DNA from 3 places in the Paenibacillus sp. J22R56 genome. Region 2 is predicted to be linked to each of the others. Evidence: a T-box and tRNA genes for the amino acid it is inferred to sense, from the RefSeq annotation. Region 2 holds a T-box; the other regions hold tRNA genes.

Evidence for each region. A T-box is a leader RNA that pairs with one kind of tRNA and senses whether it is charged. The one in region 2 lies ahead of leuS (leucine--tRNA ligase), so its partner is inferred to be a tRNA-Leu.
Region 1: it has a tRNA-Leu gene. The T-box ahead of leuS (leucine--tRNA ligase) is inferred to sense a tRNA for this amino acid. The anticodon was not compared.
Region 3: it has a tRNA-Leu gene. The T-box ahead of leuS (leucine--tRNA ligase) is inferred to sense a tRNA for this amino acid. The anticodon was not compared.

The regions. Positions count from the first base shown of each region.
Region 1 covers NZ_JBWDNV010000001.1:597,406-603,479, forward strand. The annotation lists gene AC0YNT_RS02605 (TolB-like translocation protein) at 146-1,276, opposite strand; gene AC0YNT_RS02610 (HAMP domain-containing sensor histidine kinase) at 1,378-2,889, opposite strand; gene AC0YNT_RS02615 (response regulator transcription factor) at 2,886-3,578, opposite strand; tRNA gene AC0YNT_RS02620 (tRNA-Leu) at 3,683-3,767, opposite strand; tRNA gene AC0YNT_RS02625 (tRNA-Lys) at 3,820-3,895, opposite strand; tRNA gene AC0YNT_RS02630 (tRNA-Glu) at 3,947-4,021, opposite strand; tRNA gene AC0YNT_RS02635 (tRNA-Ser) at 4,096-4,186, opposite strand; tRNA gene AC0YNT_RS02640 (tRNA-Asn) at 4,188-4,263, opposite strand; gene AC0YNT_RS02645 (SprT family protein) at 4,378-4,851, opposite strand; gene AC0YNT_RS02650 (hydrolase/acyltransferase) at 4,953-5,303, shown strand; gene cmpA (cortex morphogenetic protein CmpA) at 5,381-5,533, shown strand; gene AC0YNT_RS02660 (nitroreductase family protein) at 5,589-6,074, opposite strand, start outside.
Region 2 covers NZ_JBWDNV010000002.1:168,260-174,333, forward strand. The annotation lists gene AC0YNT_RS04550 (glutathionylspermidine synthase family protein) at 1-955, shown strand, start outside; gene AC0YNT_RS04555 (DUF350 domain-containing protein) at 969-1,412, shown strand; gene AC0YNT_RS04560 (stalk domain-containing protein) at 1,538-2,836, shown strand; gene AC0YNT_RS04565 (stalk domain-containing protein) at 2,868-3,002, shown strand; T-box leader at 3,089-3,303, shown strand; gene leuS (leucine--tRNA ligase) at 3,386-5,818, shown strand; gene comER (late competence protein ComER) at 5,865-6,074, opposite strand, start outside.
Region 3 covers NZ_JBWDNV010000007.1:295,488-301,561, forward strand. The annotation lists gene rfbC (dTDP-4-dehydrorhamnose 3,5-epimerase) at 1-105, shown strand, start outside; gene AC0YNT_RS18480 (acyltransferase) at 89-577, shown strand; gene AC0YNT_RS18485 (NAD-dependent epimerase/dehydratase family protein) at 574-1,386, shown strand; gene AC0YNT_RS18490 (S-layer homology domain-containing protein) at 1,502-2,458, shown strand; gene AC0YNT_RS18495 (uracil-DNA glycosylase) at 2,518-3,204, opposite strand; gene rnhA (ribonuclease H) at 3,218-3,895, opposite strand; tRNA gene AC0YNT_RS18505 (tRNA-Leu) at 4,062-4,150, opposite strand; tRNA gene AC0YNT_RS18510 (tRNA-Ile) at 4,172-4,248, opposite strand; tRNA gene AC0YNT_RS18515 (tRNA-Met) at 4,285-4,361, opposite strand; gene AC0YNT_RS18520 (hypothetical protein) at 4,514-4,678, opposite strand; gene AC0YNT_RS18525 (2'-5' RNA ligase family protein) at 4,885-5,397, shown strand; gene AC0YNT_RS18530 (ABC transporter substrate-binding protein) at 5,476-6,074, opposite strand, start outside.

The sequences.
Region 1 (6,074 bases), on a different contig from region 2:
CCTTCATTGCTTGTTGTTGTTCTTGTTGATAAACCTAGTATAGTAAGCCGATATCTCCAAAACATATCGGGCTTGTATCGAACCTGTAACGTTTATAGGGATAAAAATAAGATAAAAAAAGATCCGGATCAATTGATCCGGATCTTCACTTGAAATCAATAATATGTGTGACAGCTATACCGTTCTTATCCGACACCGTTACACCAAGACGTGTACCTGACGGATTCCAGCTTAGCGGATATTCAGGGAAATAACTTGGTCCGATTGGAGAAACCTTACCGGTTGCCGAATCAAAAATATAGACTCCGTTCATCCCGCTCTGATTCTCAGTATATAACGCCGCCGCAAGCTTCATCGAATCCGGTGACCACGCTATATAAGGGATCAAATCACCTTTTGCAATAGACAGCCCTTCCGCGCTTCCATTCGAATCAAATATACGCAGCTCACTGCCAGCCTTCCCGGCTTCCTTCTGAACTTCGACTGCAAGATGTTTGCCATCAGGCGATAGCTGGAATGTCATCACATTTTTGACCAGCACGGTTGGCTTCGGATCACCAGGTACGAATTGCTTCAAGGTCTGGTTGCTATCCGTGTAATAAATATGACCTTGGCCGGTTCCGAAGTTCGTAAATGGCTGTTCTCCCAGGTCTGGATCATCAAGCTTCAGCAGCGTCATGGTTCCATCGACCTTAATCTGACGGATATCACCAAGTCCGTTCATTGAACCTGCAGCGAGAATATAAGTTGTATTGTCCAGCCAGCCACCGCTCTCCAAATAGTTGCTGCCCGTTATTTCTGTCGTTTTTCCGGTGCTGACTTCTTTAATAAAGTTACGTGCCGTATATTTATCCTTCCACTGCTGGATGAAAACATATTTTCCGTCAGGCGAAGGCTGCTCCTTCTCGACCGTTTCAATCTTCTTCACAGGCTCAACGGCCGATTTCTGCTCGTTATTGCTCAAATCAATCTTCATCGTAGTGTATTCGTATTGAGCCTCCTCCGTAGCTGTAGCTTTCTTGACGATCTTGGTATACATGAGCTGTACCTGATCGTCAGACAGCCACTTCTCCATACTAGCTCCCTCGAACCTGTGAATGCTTTGCACCACAACATCCTGATTCGGTTTTGGCTTTGAGCCTTTAACGACCGTCAATTCCCCGTGTTTATTCGTGTTATTACCATTATTCGCAGGATCACCATTCTGAGTAGAGGAGCATGCTGCAAGAGCTGCTGCGAGCGACAGCACTGCGCCTAATTTTATGATCTTGTTCATCGCTAATCCTCCCGGACTTTATAACCAGTTTTTCTTAGTATAAAAGCCCCTTATGTCGAAAACATCTCTGAATTGTATCCAAGTTGTAACAACCTTATTATTTAGTTACCTACCGGATCGCCGGGCAAGGAAATAACGAATCGGGAGCCTTCGGGGCCAGATTCGGCCAGCTTGATGGAGCCATGCTGCTTCTCTGCCAGACTCTTTACCAAAGCGAGCCCAAGTCCAGTACCTCCGGTTTCGCGTGAACGATCATCACTAACCGTATAAAACGGATCAAAAATCTGACTCTGCAGCTCTTCAGGAATACCAATCCCGTTGTCCGCTACTTCGATGACAACTCGACGTTCGCCAGTCGCATCCGTCTCCGAACGGTTCGATAGCCGTACCCACCCTCCGGAACGATTATATTTCACCGCATTATCAAGCAGATTTGTGACCATATGCATAAGATTCTCCTGGTCCGCCCACACCTGGTCATCGATCAAATCGGAAGAAAGGGAAATACCTCGCTTTTCCGCTTTGATATGTAACCGTCCTAGAGCCTCTTCCAGCAGCGGCTTTACCTCGAATAAGGCAGCATTTGTCTCAAAATCGTAAATATCCATTGATGAGAGCTGAAGCGCCTTCTCGATAAGGGCATATAACCGTTCCGCTTCTTTGCTGATCTGGATACGAGCATTTTGCAGCAGAACTGGATCATCACTGTACATACCAAGCAGATCCGAATAAGCGAGAATCGAAGTTAACGGGGTTTTTAATTCATGGCTGATATTGCCGATAAATTGCTTCTGCTGCTGCTCAAGCTCCTGTAATCGCTGGATAGCGGTCAACAGCTTCTGCTTCTCTTCATTTAACTCGTTAACATAGGAAGAAATGCTGCCGCTCATATCATAAATCCCTTCTGACAGCTCTCCGATTTCATCCCGCCGACGGATAGGCGGCTTATCCAGATAACGGCCTTGACCGATCTCCCGGGCAGCCTGATTTAGTTTCCCAAGGATAAACACTTGCCGCCAAACGTATAAATATCCGAGCAGGAGGCCAACAGCCAATACGGCAGCACCTGTCCCGATAAACAAGTCACGGATATGACGGTAGAACATTTTTTGTTCTTGCAGCGAACCATGGAACTGTACACTGCCAAGAAATTGATCAGCATTATAAAGAGGTGCCAGGTACAAGACCTGATTACCTAGTGTAATGTATGCCGCTTGACCTTTGGCCGTATGAGCAAGTGCTTCCTTTACATCGGTCAGGGGCTGAACAGGCAGCGATGTCCCAGCAAACTCCCCAGCAGCACTATACAGCGTGACCGCGATGCCGCTTTGTCCACCAAGATCCACTGCCAGGCTTTGGCCATTTCGTTCCATAAATTCATCTGGCGATACCCGTTCCCCAGTCAAATACTCCTCACGTACCCGAAGATTCGCCGAATTCGCTAGTTGGGCGAAGTTTTGCTCCATCCTTCTTTGTTGATCCTCACGGATACCCGCAAGCACCAGCATACTCAGCAGCACCACAACAAAAGCGAGCAGCAAAGCGAGAAATAAGGTTATTTTCCCTTTCAGACCGATCCTCAACTTATGCCGGGAAACGGCGGATCGGGTCATGAGTTTGTCCTCGTGCTTTTATAACCGATACCATACACGGTCTGGATGTGTCCTTGCCAATCACCCAGCTTCTTGCGAAGCCGTTGAACATGAATATCTACCGTACGGGTTCCGCCAGCGAAATCCATCTCCCACACCTGCTCGAGCAGCGCCTCACGGGTATATACCCGATCAGGATGCTGGGCTAGCAGCGCCAGCAAATCAAACTCTTTTGGCGTCAAATCAAGCAGTTGTCCATCAATTTTAACCGTGCGGCTGAGCAGTTCGATCAATATCCCGCCAAGCTCGATCCGCCCCTCTTTGCTCGAAGCCGGATCCGGCGTTTCAATCTGGCGCCTTCTGTACAGCGCCTTTACCCGTGCGACCACTTCCCGGATATCAAACGGCTTCGTCATATAATCGTCGGCTCCAAGCTCAAGCCCAAGCACCTTATCTACAATATCGTTCTTAACCGTAAGCAGCATAACTGCTGGTCTGTTATTCTCGTCAAGCTTTCGGCACACTTCGTAGCCATTCATCTTTGGCATCATCACATCAAGCACCATTACATCTGGCTTGAATACTGCTGCCTTTTCCAGTGCTTCCAAGCCATCTCCGGCCGTCTCCACTATATATCCTTCACGCTGCAGCGCATAAGCAATCGCGCTGGAGATACTAACTTCATCATCTACAACCAGCACTTTGATCATGCCGTGTTCACTCCTCGTCCGTATTACTATGTATTCTTTTCATTATAACAAAAACAAAACAAAAAAAAGCCCTTGCTGCGCAAGGACTTGTTGGTTTTAAGATATGGTGCGGTAGACAGGATTTGAACCTGCACGTCCATGGGACACTACCCCCTCAAGATAGCGTGTCTGCCGTTCCACCACTACCGCACATTTTAAATTGTTTTCCTTCATACCACATCACTTCGAGGGAAGAAGTAAATGGTGAGCCATGAAGGACTCGAACCTTCGACACCCTGATTAAAAGTCAGGTGCTCTACCAACTGAGCTAATGGCTCTCATGTTGTAAAACGCACTCTTGAGAGCTTGCTTCACTCATTGAGGAAAATTGGTGACCCGTAGGGGACTCGAACCCCTGTTACCTCCGTGAAAGGGAGGTGTCTTAACCACTTGACCAACGGGCCTTATTTGTTTCTTGTTTCTTGTTTCTTGTTTCTATCGTCATCTCTCTCGAGCGACTTGTCCACCAAGAAAAATATGGCGGAGAGAGAGGGATTCGAACCCTCGCACCACTTACGCAGTCTAACCCCTTAGCAGAGGGTCCCCTTGAGCCACTTGGGTATCTCTCCATGGCTCCCCGAACAGGACTCGAACCTGTGACAACTCGATTAACAGTCGAGTGCTCTACCAACTGAGCTATCAGGGAATACATCCATCAATTGCTGCTAATTTACTTACTTTTGACTTGCTTTTTTCTTTCGTTTCAACCGCTTGTTTACCGCGGCGACAAGTAATAATATATCATGGTCATTTCAGAAGGTCAAGCGTTTTTTAAAAAAAGTTTTCCGCGACATTTTCCACATACATAACGGGCAGGATCAAGCCTTCTTTTACGCGGATATTCCGTACCACAGTTCTGGCAGACAAGCATGTATTTATAAGGCGTAGGCGCCTTTGCCGCACGTTCCGGAAGTGAGTTGCAATAACGGGATCCGCCAACATAAGCGAGCAGTTTTTTGAAATCCTCATCCCGATGCTGATACCCTCTCTTCATAATATGGAGATGATAATGGCACAGCTCATGCTTAATAATTTTTTCGGTTTCTTCAACACCAAACGCAGCTAGCTGATGTGGACTTATCTCAATATGATGTGACTTCGTAAAGTAACGGCCGCCTGTAGCCTTCAGCCTGCCGTTGAACGTCGCCAGATGTTTGAATGGTCGTCCAAAGCTTTCGAGCGATACACGCTCTACCCAGTGCTGCAGCTCTTCATTATTCATTGTTATCGTCATAGTATTCTCCCCCACTACTTGAATTTTAAAGCGATCATAGGCTACACTGTCAAGTAGCAATCATTATAGAACGTGTCTTACGAGGGGAGTTTAATTACACTATGCCTACTATGCGTTATGTCCTTATGAACAGCGGCAGCAACATCTTCTTTGTTGAAATGCCGGAATCTCATGCTTATCAGCTCAGCGCGCTTAATCTGCGTCTTCATAAAGAGATCGACAAGCTGACTGCTGATCATGTACCTCAACTGCCGTACGCTGTCGCAGAATGCGATAATGTAGAGCTGCACGACAGCTCGATCCGGATCGCATCCGGTCTTGATTACATTAATGAACTGGAACGTGATTTTGCAGCTGTGAAGGAATCGGCTTACCCGCTGATTGCCCTGCTTACTGAGATCCGCGCGCTGCAAGCTCAGCTTGAGCAGTGGTACGAGGAAGAAGAAGTCTAAAATAGGACCTGCACGGACATTCGCCCTTCCCCATATCGTATTAGTACATCAGGTATGGCCGGAAGGAGAAGATACGAATGCCACAATGGCTCTGCAATCAAATGATGCGTGCGTTTCAAAAGAAAGATCTAAGGCAGATTAAACTGCTGAATGAATGCTGGTATTTTTATCGCAGCAAACAAACGACGAAAACAGAGGACGGCGACCGTCCCGAAATAACGCTTCACTAATTCAACGAAAAACTCCCGCAGCTAACAGCTCCGCGGGAGTTTTTGCATTTATTTATTATTTCACGCCGTTCCAGAACGTGATCTCTTCCAATGGAAGACGTACGGTTGGACGGCCTTCTTCTTTTGCTTTGCCGATTGGCAGCACGAGAAGCGGCAGGTAACGCTCTGGAATTTCAAAGAAAGCTCTCAGCTTATCACGGTCGTATCCACCCATTGGCACAGTATCATAACCTTTGGATTTTGCAGCAAGCATGATTTGCATCGTTACAAGACCAGCGTCAAACGCAACGATTTCAGTTACACGTTCCTTCGGAATCGTAGGGAACAGCTTCGTGTAGTGATCTGTGAAGCGCTCAGCAATCTCCTCCGTCATATAGCCAGCCTTAACAGCTGCTTCGTTAATCTCGCCAAGCTTTGTATAGAATTCCAGGTCGCCAAGAATTACTACAACTGCAGAGGCATCAACAACTTGCTGCTGGTTATTGGAGATCGGCAGCAATTGCTCCTTCAAGCTCTGATCCGTTACAACGAGGAAACGCCA
Region 2 (6,074 bases):
CTTGGTGAGATCAGGCGATACGTTCAAATGTATGGAGATTAATTCAGATACACCAACTTTTATTAAAGAACTTCATGATGTAAATGGCTGTGTCTGTGAAGCATTTGATCAGCATAATCCGAATGAAGGATATGTGAAGCAGCTGGCGCTTGCCGTAGAAAAAGCGATTGTTGAGAGCTTTGAATACCTTGGCACTTCAAAGGAAGCCCCATATGTCGTGTTCACTGCACATGGAGACAATGTGGAGGATGCTCATACAGCAGCTTATTTAAGAAGTCTTATCCGTATTCCGTCCAGCTTTGTTCCGCTAGACCAGCTGCAAATTATCCGAGGTGTTGGTCTCTTTGACCAGGAAGGCCGCTTAATTGATGTACTATATCGGCAAACCTTTCCGGTAGAGCAGTTGATCGAAGATGAGGATGAAGCGGGGAATCCGATTGGGATTTGGCTGCTGGAATTGATTGAGCAGAAGAAAGTAGCGGTGGTTAATCCGCCTTCCGCGTTCCTGCTTCAGTCGAAAGCTGATCTTGCTATTATCTGGGGGCTTCATGAAGAAGACAGTCCATTTTTTACTGCTGAAGAACATCTATGGATAGAAGAGCATTTTCTCCCAACCTATCTTGAACCGGATAGCTTTCTTAAGCGGCAGACGAAATATGTGAGGAAGCCTGCTTTTGGCCGGGAGGGGGATACGGTTAAGATTTTTGACAGCAATGGTGTTTTAGCGGCAGAAGATAGTCATAACTCCTATGTGGATTATCTTCAGGTGTATCAGGAATACGTAGAGCTGCCAACTACGGCCTTTCAGACGGAAAAAGGGTTACGCCAGGGCTCATATATGTTCGGGAGTTTTCTGATTGGTGGAAAAGCTGGTGCAATCGGTATTCGGATCGGCAATCAAATCACAGACAATTTATCGTATTTTTTGCCGGTAGGCATAAATAAATCTTTGTAGGGAGCTAATCGTAATGGACAAAAATTTATATGTAGATTTCCTTGTTTATTCTTTAGTAGGCTTTGCGATTATGATCGTAGGTCTTCTCTTATTTGAATTGACGACCAAGAATAAAGAATTCGCTCTTATATTCAAAGGTAACGTCGCAGCGGCACTTTCACTCGGCGGCAGACTAGCTGGACTTGCAATCGTCGTGCGTGCAGCAGCTGAGAACTCCGTATCGCTCTCAGATATGCTGCTATGGGGTGTAATCGGGATTGTCGCTCTAGTTATTCTGTATTATGTGACAGAGTTTATAACTTACCTGTTCGGCAAAGCGCTTAAAGTAAACGTGACAATCTTCAAAGCGATTGAGCAAAACAATATTGCAGTAGGTATTCTTATTCTGCTTATCTCCTGCAGTGTTGGCATGATTATCGCGGGCTGCTTGACATATGAGCCTGATTTGATTGGGTAGGAGTGATGGATAGACTGTTTAGGGGGAATCCTATCAGTCTATTTTTTTTGCGTTTTTACCCTTTTGAATTTGGTATAATCAGGTAGGAATCTTACTTGAATTAATGGGAGTTGACGTTTTTAGTTATGAAGAACTTATCTGCCTTCCGTTTATTAATTTTAGCGATCATCGGAATAATGATTTTTCAATCATCGATTGTACAGGCTGCGTCTTCCGCTTCTAAGGGATGGAAGGCCATTGCAGTAGGTACCATTCACAGTTTGGCGATTAAGAAGGATGGGACTGCCTGGCAATGGGGAGATATTACAACCTATGGAGCAGAAGGAACAGAAACGAATTTATATGCGCTAGTACCAGAACAAGTGCCTGTATTACAAAATGTGATTGCTGTAGCTGCAGGGCAGGTACATTCCCTTGCTCTTCAAAAGGATGGTACAGTGTGGGCATGGGGCGGTAACGATAGTGGTCAGTTGGGTAATGGCAACACGGATAGCTTGGTTATTCCACACAAAGTAGAGGGAATATCTGATGTTGTTGCTATTGAGGCAGATTGGACCCGAAGCTTTGCCGTTAAATCAGACGGTACAGTGTGGGGCTGGGGAGGATTCTATTTCAAAGACTCTAAAGGTAATATCACTTCTCCTGATCGTCCAATTCAACTGGAGGGATTACGCGATATAATCTCGATCTCTTCTGGATATGGCAGTTTTGTAGCGCTTAAGAAGGATGGGACCGTGTGGCAATACGAGACGCAATTGCCGGGCATTCAAGATATCATTCAAGTAGCTGTTGGTGGTGAGTATACTTACGGGTTAAAAGAAGACGGAACAGTGTGGTATTGGGGAGCTGCCGGTATAGGCTTAGTCAATGGGGAGTCTGCTGCAAACGACTTGTCTCCTCGGATGCTTGAGGGAGTTAAGGACATTATTTCAATTCAAGCAAGTGCAGGCGGCCCGCTTATGCTGCAAAAAGATGGAACAGTCTGGGCTAGCGGCACGAACTCCGGAGGACAGTTAGGCAACGGCACTTGGGATTCGAGTGATGTGCCCGTACAAGTAAAAGGTCTGAAGAAAGTAACAAGTATCGCCGCACACGGAGTAGGTTTCCGATCAATGGCCATAAGAGCAGACGGTACATTATGGGCATGGGGTGGCGGCTTAGTTGGGGATGGAAAGAAGGGGAGTCGGACGATCCCGGTGGGGATTGCAAGTTACTCGAATGAAATATTAGATCAAGACCCTATCTTTGTCGAAATTGACGGTACAACATTACAAGTAGATCAGCCGCCTGTGAGTATAAATAATCGTATAATGGTACCCTTAAGAGCAATCATGGAAGCGTTAGGCGCTGAGCTGGAATGGCACGCCACTACTTCTTCCATAACAGCGAAAAAAGGAGATATCACAATTCAGCTCACTGATTAATAATCCAACTGCTTCGGTAAATGGGGAAAAGATTACACTCGACTCACCACCGACGCTAGTCAATAATAATACTCTTGTTCCAGCTAGATTTATAAGTGAGTCATTGGGTGGGAAGGTAACTTGGGATGAAAATGATAAGACCGTGACCATTAAAACAGGTACTTAAGTCTAGAAAGGGTCATGTGAACATCGTGTCTTCTTGACACATGGCTAACTTAATATTATAATCGGGGATAACCATGTTTTACTATACTTATGGCGTTGAAGAGGAACAGTAGTGTCGCGGGGCAAGGCTTAGAGAGCCGGCGGTTGGTGCAAGCCGGACCTGCAGCGATATGAATCTCGCCTTGGAGCCTTGCGTGAGAACGCAACGATTAGCCTGCGTTAAAGGCAATGAGTGAGCGGAAGGCAAAGAATGCCGGCCGTTAACTAGGGTGGTACCACGGGAATAATCTCTCGTCCCTAGCGATAATACGCTGGGGGCGGGAGTTTTTTTATGTCTGATGATGCGTTGCTTAGAGCGTCGCACACATTTAGGAGGATATGATTATGAGTCAGGAATTTCACGGTTACAACCCGCTGACGGTAGAACCGAAATGGCAGAAATATTGGGATGAGAACAAATCTTTCAAAACAACGGAAGATCCGGGTAAGAAAAAATTCTATGCCCTTGATATGTTTCCTTATCCATCCGGTGCAGGCCTTCACGTAGGTCATCCTGAAGGCTACACAGCTACGGATATCGTATCCCGTTACAAACGGATGCGCGGTTACAACGTTCTGCATCCAATGGGATGGGACGCTTTCGGCTTGCCGGCTGAGCAATATGCTTTGCAAACAGGACGCCATCCGCGTGAGATTACGGTTGAGAATATTAACAACTTCCGCCGTCAGATCAAATCGCTTGGCTTCTCATATGACTGGGACCGCGAATTCAGCACAACAGATCCGGATTATTACAAATGGACACAATGGATTTTCATCCAATTGTATAACAAAGGTCTTGCTTATGTCGCAGAAGTTCCCGTTAACTGGTGTCCGGCACTTGGTACGGTATTGGCTAACGAAGAAGTTATTGACGGCCTCAGCGAACGCGGCGGCCATCCGGTTATCCGTAAGCCAATGCGTCAATGGATGCTGAAAATTACAGAATATGCAGAACGTTTGCTTGAAGATCTGGAAGAGCTCGACTGGTCGGAAAGCATTAAAGATATGCAGCGCAACTGGATCGGCAAATCGACAGGTGCTGAAGTGACTTTCGCGATTGATGGTCACGATGCTTCGCTGGTTGTATTCACAACTCGCCCAGATACGTTGTTTGGTGCAACTTATTGCGTTCTTGCTCCTGAGCATGAATTGGTTGCTCAAATTACAACAGCGGATCAAGCGGCTGCAGTTGAAGCTTACAAAGAAGCAGCAGCACGTAAGAGCGACCTGGAGCGTACTGACCTTGCGAAGGACAAAACAGGCGTATTTACAGGTGCTTATGCAATCAACCCAGTTAACGGCGTGAAGACACCAATCTGGATTGCAGATTATGTACTTGCCGGTTACGGAACAGGTGCAATTATGGCGGTACCAGGCCATGATACACGCGACTGGGAGTTTGCAAAACAATTTGATCTGCCAATCGTTGAGGTTGTCCAAGGCGGCGACGTAACGAAAGAAGCTTATGCAGGCGATGGTCCTCACGTAAACTCTGATTTCTTGAATGGCTTGAACAATGAAGATGGCATTAAAGCAATGATTGAGCACCTGGATGCTTCGGGTAAAGGTCAAGGTAAAGTGACTTACCGTCTGCGCGATTGGCTGTTCAGCCGTCAGCGTTACTGGGGTGAGCCAATTCCAATTCTTCATCTGGAAGACGGCACAATGAAGCCGGTTCCGGTAGATCAACTGCCACTGGTACTGCCTGATGTAGAAGCGATTAAACCATCCGGCACAGGTGAGTCACCACTTGCGAATGTTACCGATTGGGTGAATACAGTTGATCCGGAGACAGGCATGAAAGCTCGTCGTGAGACAAACACGATGCCGCAATGGGCGGGAAGCTGCTGGTATTACCTGCGCTTTATCGATCCGAAGAACGAGAACGAAATTTGTTCGCCAGAGAAGCAAAAGGAATGGCTGCCGGTTGACCTGTACATCGGCGGAGCTGAGCATGCGGTGCTTCACCTCTTGTACGCTCGTTTCTGGCATAAAGTACTCTACGATCTTGGCGTCGTGAATACAAAAGAACCTTTCCACAAGCTGGTTAACCAAGGTATGATTCTTGGTACCAACAACGAGAAAATGTCCAAATCACGCGGAAATGTGATTAACCCGGACGATATTGTTGGCGAGTTCGGTGCTGATACACTTCGTATGTACGAAATGTTCATGGGACCTTTGGAAGCAACAAAACCATGGAACACAAACGGCGTAGAAGGCACTTATCGCTTCCTGAGCCGCGTATGGCGCTTGTTCATCAGTGATGACGGCAGCGTAACATCGAAAATCTCAGATGGCGAGACGACTAAGGCGTTCAAGCAAACTTGGCACCGTACAATCAAGAAAGTAACGGATGACTTTGAGAACCTGCGCTTTAATACGGCGATCAGCCAATTGATGATTTTCGTGAACGAAGCTTATAAAACAGATGTTCTGCCGCTTGAAGCGATGAAGAACTTCCTGCAAATGTTGTCACCGCTTGCTCCGCATATTACGGAAGAGCTGTGGGAGAAGCTTGGCGGTACCGAGTCGATCACTTACGCTGAATGGCCGTCCTATGAAGAAGCTTTGACAGTTGATGACGAAGTTGAAATCGTTGTACAAGTAAACGGTAAAATTATCGAGCGCGTATCCATTGCTGCTAACACGGATGAAGCAGAGATGGAACGGATCGCTAAAGACATGGATAAAGTGAAAGAACTGATAGAAGGCAAAACGATCCGGAAGCTGATCGTTGTTAAGGGCAAGCTCGTCAACATTGTGGCGAACTAAATAGCAGACAAAAGAAGAGGTGAGCGGTCCAGCAGCACAAATTGTGCTACTGTCCGTTCACCTCTTTTCCGTAGAAATCATCGGTTATTTTGGCGACATCTTCGTCGAACTTTTGATGTGTCGTACGGATCAGCCGGTTAAAGGTCCCGTCAAGTTCACGGCTCAGGAGCTGGAGTGCTTTAGCGGTTATTCCTCCGGGAACGGCAACTTTGCGCTGAACATCCTCTGGCGACAGTCCGCCTTCAGTCAAGAGCAG
Region 3 (6,074 bases), on a different contig from region 2:
GATGATCCTGCCTTTAACATTCAGTGGAAATACAAGGACCCCGTCATAAGTGAACGGGATGCTCACCTAGCGCCTTGGAGCGATGAAAATGCGCTACATCTCTGAGAAAGCTCAACTATCACCGCTTTGTGATCTCGAAACCTCGGTCCGCGGCAGCAAGCTTGTCATTGGGGACCATTCCATGATTGATGCTTTTGTCAAAGTGAAGTTTGCAGGTGGCAGCGGCGATATCCGGCTTGGTGAGCATGTCCATATCAATTCAGGATCTGTCCTTTACTCCGGAAACGGCATTACTATAGGCAATGATGTACGTGTTGCCGCAAACTGCACATTTGCCCCCGTTAATCATGCGTATCAGGAACGTGACAGGCTCATTCGGGAGCAAGGCTTCCTGCCAAGCAAAGGCGGCATCATTATTGAGGACGATGTATGGATTGGAGCTAATTGTGTGATTTTAGATGGAACTTATATTAAGCGAGGAGCGGTTATTGGAGCTGGCTCACTTGTCCGCGGTACATTAGAAGCCTACGGCATCTATGCAGGTAACCCGCTTCAGCTTAAAGGAAACCGCAAATGACAGGGAAAGCAACTGTTATAGGCGCAAACGGATTTGTTGGATCATACTTGACTGCCAAGCTGCTTTCGATGGGTTTTGAGGTCTATTGTCCGGAAAAAGGAGACTCGGCTGTTTACTCGCAGCCTTTAGGTCATCTCTTCTATTGTGCGGGGATTACAGCTGACTTCCGCTCCCGCCCTTACGATGTCGTCGAAGCGCATACCAGTTATATTAGCCGGCTGCTTCAACACGCGGACTTTGAGTCCCTTCTCTATTTATCTACGACACGATTGTATCAGCATGCGGCATCAACGAGCGAGGAAGCTAATCTGACTGTGAATTCCAATCACCGCGAGGATATATACGCCTTATCCAAGCTGCTAGGTGAATCAGTCTGTTTATGCTCGAATCGTGCCAATGTACGTGTAGCACGCCTATCCAATGTTGTGGGAGATGATTTCCGCTCAAGTAACTTTATCTATTCCGTTATGAACGATATTATGGCACAAGGCTCTGTCACCCTGCAGTCAACGCTAGACTCCGAGAAGGATTATGTGCTTATTCAAGACGTCGTTGACTCTCTCATTCATATTGCGTTAAGCGGCAAACAATTTATATACAACGTAGCAAGTGGTGTTAACCTGACGAATCAGCAGCTATTTGACGCTTGGAAGGAAGTCCGGCATTTTGAATATAGAATTCCCCCTTCTGCTGTCCGGGTTTACTTCGAGCCAATTGAGATCGTAAGGCTGCGCAGTGAATTCGGATACCATCCTTCTCCCTGTTTGCCGGTAATCCAACAGCTCATTACGAAAAATCCGTATCCTTGAGATGCGGATTTTTTTGCTATATCGCATGAATCTTCTTCTTTTGGTGCAACAATACGATTATTGGCTTCGTTATTATAGGTGCTATAGCAAATACTACACAAAAGGAGATTCGTTCATGAAAATAAAAACAGTACTATTATTGGCAGTATCGATGCTGCTTGTCTTTACTTTGGGACAATCCGTATTTGCCTTCAGTGATACCGGTAAAGATCCAAACCAATCAAAGATTGAAGCTCTGCAAAAACAAGGTGTTATTAAAGGCGAAAAAGGCGATAAGTTCAATTCGAACGGCAAGCTGACATACGCGGCAGGCATTACGCTGCTCGTCAATGGCTTCAATTTGAACATCGACAACATTCGTTTCATCAAAGAGCCTAAAGTATCCGATTATTACACAAACTTGAAAGACAATGCATGGTATTCCAAAGCGTTCATCATTGCTCAATATAACGGCATTGATGTACCTAAGAATGTAAAAGCTGATGACGTAATGACACGCGAGCAATTCGCCCATCATTTGTTCAAAGCGATTATGAAGCAAGGAGACTATGCCTTCATTGAGATGTTCATGACTCTTAATGATGAGAAAGATGTTAATAAGGATTACATGGACAGCATTCAAAAGCTGCTCATTTCAAAAATCGCTTCCCTCGATAAGAACAACAATTTCTATCCGAAAAAAGCGATCACTCGTAGTGATGCAGCAGCATGGCTCTATGATGGTATCCAATTCGTAAAAGACACGCCTACGATTCCTGCCTATCAGGAAATCCAAGACCTTAAATTAACCGTTACTTCTGTTAATAAAGACATTAACCAAGTAACGATTTCCGGCCAAGCACCACATCCGGGTTATGGCCTTAAAGTAACATCGATCAACTTCGTTGACGGCCAAGCGGTCATTCAAGTTGAAACGGTTCAGCCAGATCCGGACAAAATGTATCCACAGGTCATTACTGAAGTCAGCGCTACTACTTATGTAGATGCGGCTTACAAGCCTGTACTGGCTTCTGCTGAAGATGGCGTATCTTCATCTGACATCGCTGTAAGCAGCTCTGCTGTGGCTAGCTAAACAAGCTAAAAGCCTCCTGGTCACCTTTATGGTGGACCTAGGAGGCTTTTTTGTATTCCTTATTCCTCCGCCTGTTCAGGCAAAGCCCAGTCAATCTCCTTGCTGCCAATGCTGCGAAGATGTTCATTTACTTTCGAGAATGGACGGCTGCCAAAAAAACCTCTCCTTGCCGCAAGTGGACTAGGATGCGCAGAAGCGATAATCGGATGCTTGTCTGCATCAATAAATGCTGCTTTATCTTGGGCATGCTTGCCCCATAAGAGAAACACTACCGGCTTATCCCGCTCGTTCAGCAACTGAATCACCCGGTTCGTGAACCGTTCCCAGCCGATCTTCTGATGGGAGTTTGGCTGCCCCTCTTCGACGGTCAAAACCGTATTCAGCAGCAATACACCTTGCTTCGCCCATGTCTGCAGAGAGCCATGCTGCGGGATCGGGCAGCCAATATCTTCTCTCAGCTCTTTATAAATATTTCGCAGCGAAGGCGGAATGGCGATTCCCTGCTGTACCGAGAAACTAAGCCCATGTGCTTGCCCTGGTCCATGATAAGGATCCTGTCCAATCAGAACGACACGCGTTTGTTCATACGGCGTATACTGCAAGGCATTAAATATATGCTCGAATTTCGGATATACCGTCTTCGTTTGATACAACCCATCAAGCTGCTCCGCCATTAGTTTAAAATACGGCTCATCCATCTCAGGCTGAAGAAGCTCTGCCCAATCATTGTTCAGTTGAAATTCCATCTGTCTTCTCCCTTTACTTTCTCCCGAAGTCTGCGCGAATTTCTCCCCATTCTTCCGTGTTCCATTTCACAACTTTATTGGAGTACGTATTATTGCGCAGCCAATCAACTGCCCAGTCCGCAAGGTCCCAGATCTGCTTCGTAGAAGCATCTCTAACTAGAGTTGATGCGATCTTTTTATTGCGCAGCCAGCTAAGCGCCGTTCTCGAGTCACTGTAGATCGTCTGGCTGCTGCCTTGTTTCTTCAAATAATCCAACGCATGAACTACTGCGATAAATTCACCAAGATTATTCGTACCGTTCGGAATTGGTCCTACATAGAACAGGATATCGCCGGTTTGTGTATCTACGCCTTTGTATTCCACCGGACCGGGATTGCCTCTAGTCCCCACATCAACCGAAATACTGTTGTAATCGATCTCCTGCTCTTCTGCTGAAGCGGATGCCGACTTAGCGGCAAATGATGCTCCCTTGCTTTTGACAGCCGCAGCAGACGACGTAGACGCTCCTTTGCCTTGCCCCCAGTGGCTTTTCCAGCCCTCTTTATAAGCCGCTTCCGCCTTATCCTTGGATTCGAAAGATTTATATTTCGCCTCTGGATAACCGTTCACCTGCGACTGACACTCCGGCCAGCTCTTGTAAACACCCGGCTGCTTTCCTACCCATACGACATAATGTTTACTACCCGCCATCTAGGAACCACCTTTTCATTCAACATTGTCTTCCTATTGTAAAGGATACGAGGACAAGCATCCACTCCTACTTTATAAGCGGAATGCGCAATGTAAAAACCCCTTTCACCTGGCACAAGGCCAAGCAAAAGGGGTTTATCTTATGAAGCTATGTAGTTCAAGAAAATGGTGCCGAGGACGGGAATCGAACCCGTACGGTGGTCACCCACCGCAGGATTTTAAGTCCTGTGCGTCTGCCAGTTCCGCCACCCCGGCATTTTGTTTTGATGCTTCAAATGGTGGGCCCTGAGGGACTCGAACCCACGACCAATCGGTTATGAGCCGACCGCTCTAACCAACTGAGCTAAGGGCCCTCGTAAAACGCCACGATCACGTTTCAGACGAGTGGTTGGTTGCGGGGGCAGGATTTGAACCTGCGGCCTTCGGGTTATGAGCCCGACGAGCTACCGAGCTGCTCCACCCCGCGATATCCATTTGTTTAAGTCATCAAATTGAAATGGCGACATCAATTAATATACTATACACCTATATACTACGTCAAGCATTTATTTCTCTTTCGAGGAAAATATATGTACGATTCATTTTTAGGCTTATTGTTGTTCCCTCTCCAACATATCCTTAAACAAGAAAACGTACACCAAAACGGCCTTTTTTAGACTTGAATACTTCGATTTCCTGAGGGCATTCATAGCCGTACACCCACCAGTCATTCTCCATCCGTCTTACAAGACATCCTGCTTGAAATTTGGTTTCGTATAACCGTACCCAATATATCCATTTCATAACGAATCCCTCCTCGACACTTATATTGCCCAATTTTATTGCCCAAATTCGGAGAAATCAGCCAAATTGGGTATAATCAAATTATCGCAACTAGCGTAAACGGCTGCACCATTCTTAGGAGGGTGCATACGTTTCGCGAGTGAAATATAAGCACAGGATAGAGAAAACCTATAATTTCTTATATTTAAATGAAGGAGTTGATGAGTATGCTTTATGGTATTGCTGTATTTCCATCACAAGCCGTGCAGGATTTCGCCAACAGCTGGCGTATTCGACATGATCCCCATTATTCGATCATACCGCCGCATATGACTATCCGGGACAAAGAAGAACTTTCTGAGTCTCAGCTGCCGGCGATAACAGAGCATCTGGAAGCTGTCGCATCCCAGACGAAGCCGTTCCAAATCCGATATAACCGCGTCTCTTCCTTTTATCCGGCCAGTCATGTGCTGTATCTGGCACTTGAGGATCCGGCGCCGATGATTAAACTCCATCAAGCTGTATGCCAAGGTCCACTCGACGTACCGGCTCCAAACTTCGTCTACACCCCACACGTGACGATCGGGCAAAATATGCCGCCAGACGAGCTCCATGACCTCTACGGCAATCTGAGGATGTCAGAGGTTAATCTGACCTCAATAATTGATTCGCTGCATCTGCTGCGCAAGACGGTAAGTGGTGTGTGGCATGTTGATAAGACGTTCGCACTGCAAGGATAGATATGCACCATAACGAGAAAGAAGCCCAGCAGGATTTCTGCTGGGCTTCTTTTGCATTTTATCAACCGTCATTTAGAATCAGCCGACCGGTTTAACGTCTACCGCTACATCATCCAATGGCATTGGTTTGCCGCCACCGTCTATATTGCCAGTCGGGTTGTTCTTGATTTTCTCCAGTACAGCATTACCCTTCGTTTCCCATTCCTGCAGCGCTTCCTTCGCAGACATATCCCCTTTGGCCACCTTCTGGAACAGTTCATAACCAGGGGATTGCGCTTCCCAGATACCTGGCTTCTCACGCATCAGCTTTTCTGTATCCGTCGATTGTGGAGGAATCGGCTTCAATGTTGTGAAAGCATCGATATTGTAGCTCATGCCGTTTTTCGGTTTCAAATACTCTTTGCGTGCAACCAGCTCATACGTGCTGCGCGATTTCATTTCCGCCCATTCTGCGCTGTTCGTGAATTGAATGAAATCCCATGCATCATCAGCATTTTGAGCTTTTGCATTAATCCCCATCAGCTGGCTGAAGTAAATATTTCCGCCAATGCCCGGTTTAGATGTTTGTGTAGGCATCGTTACAACATCCCATTCAAATGGGTTGAAGTTTTTTATTTTGGAAGCATTGTTCATCGTGTTGCTCAGTTCATTCACATAGCCATATTCCCCGATGGTCA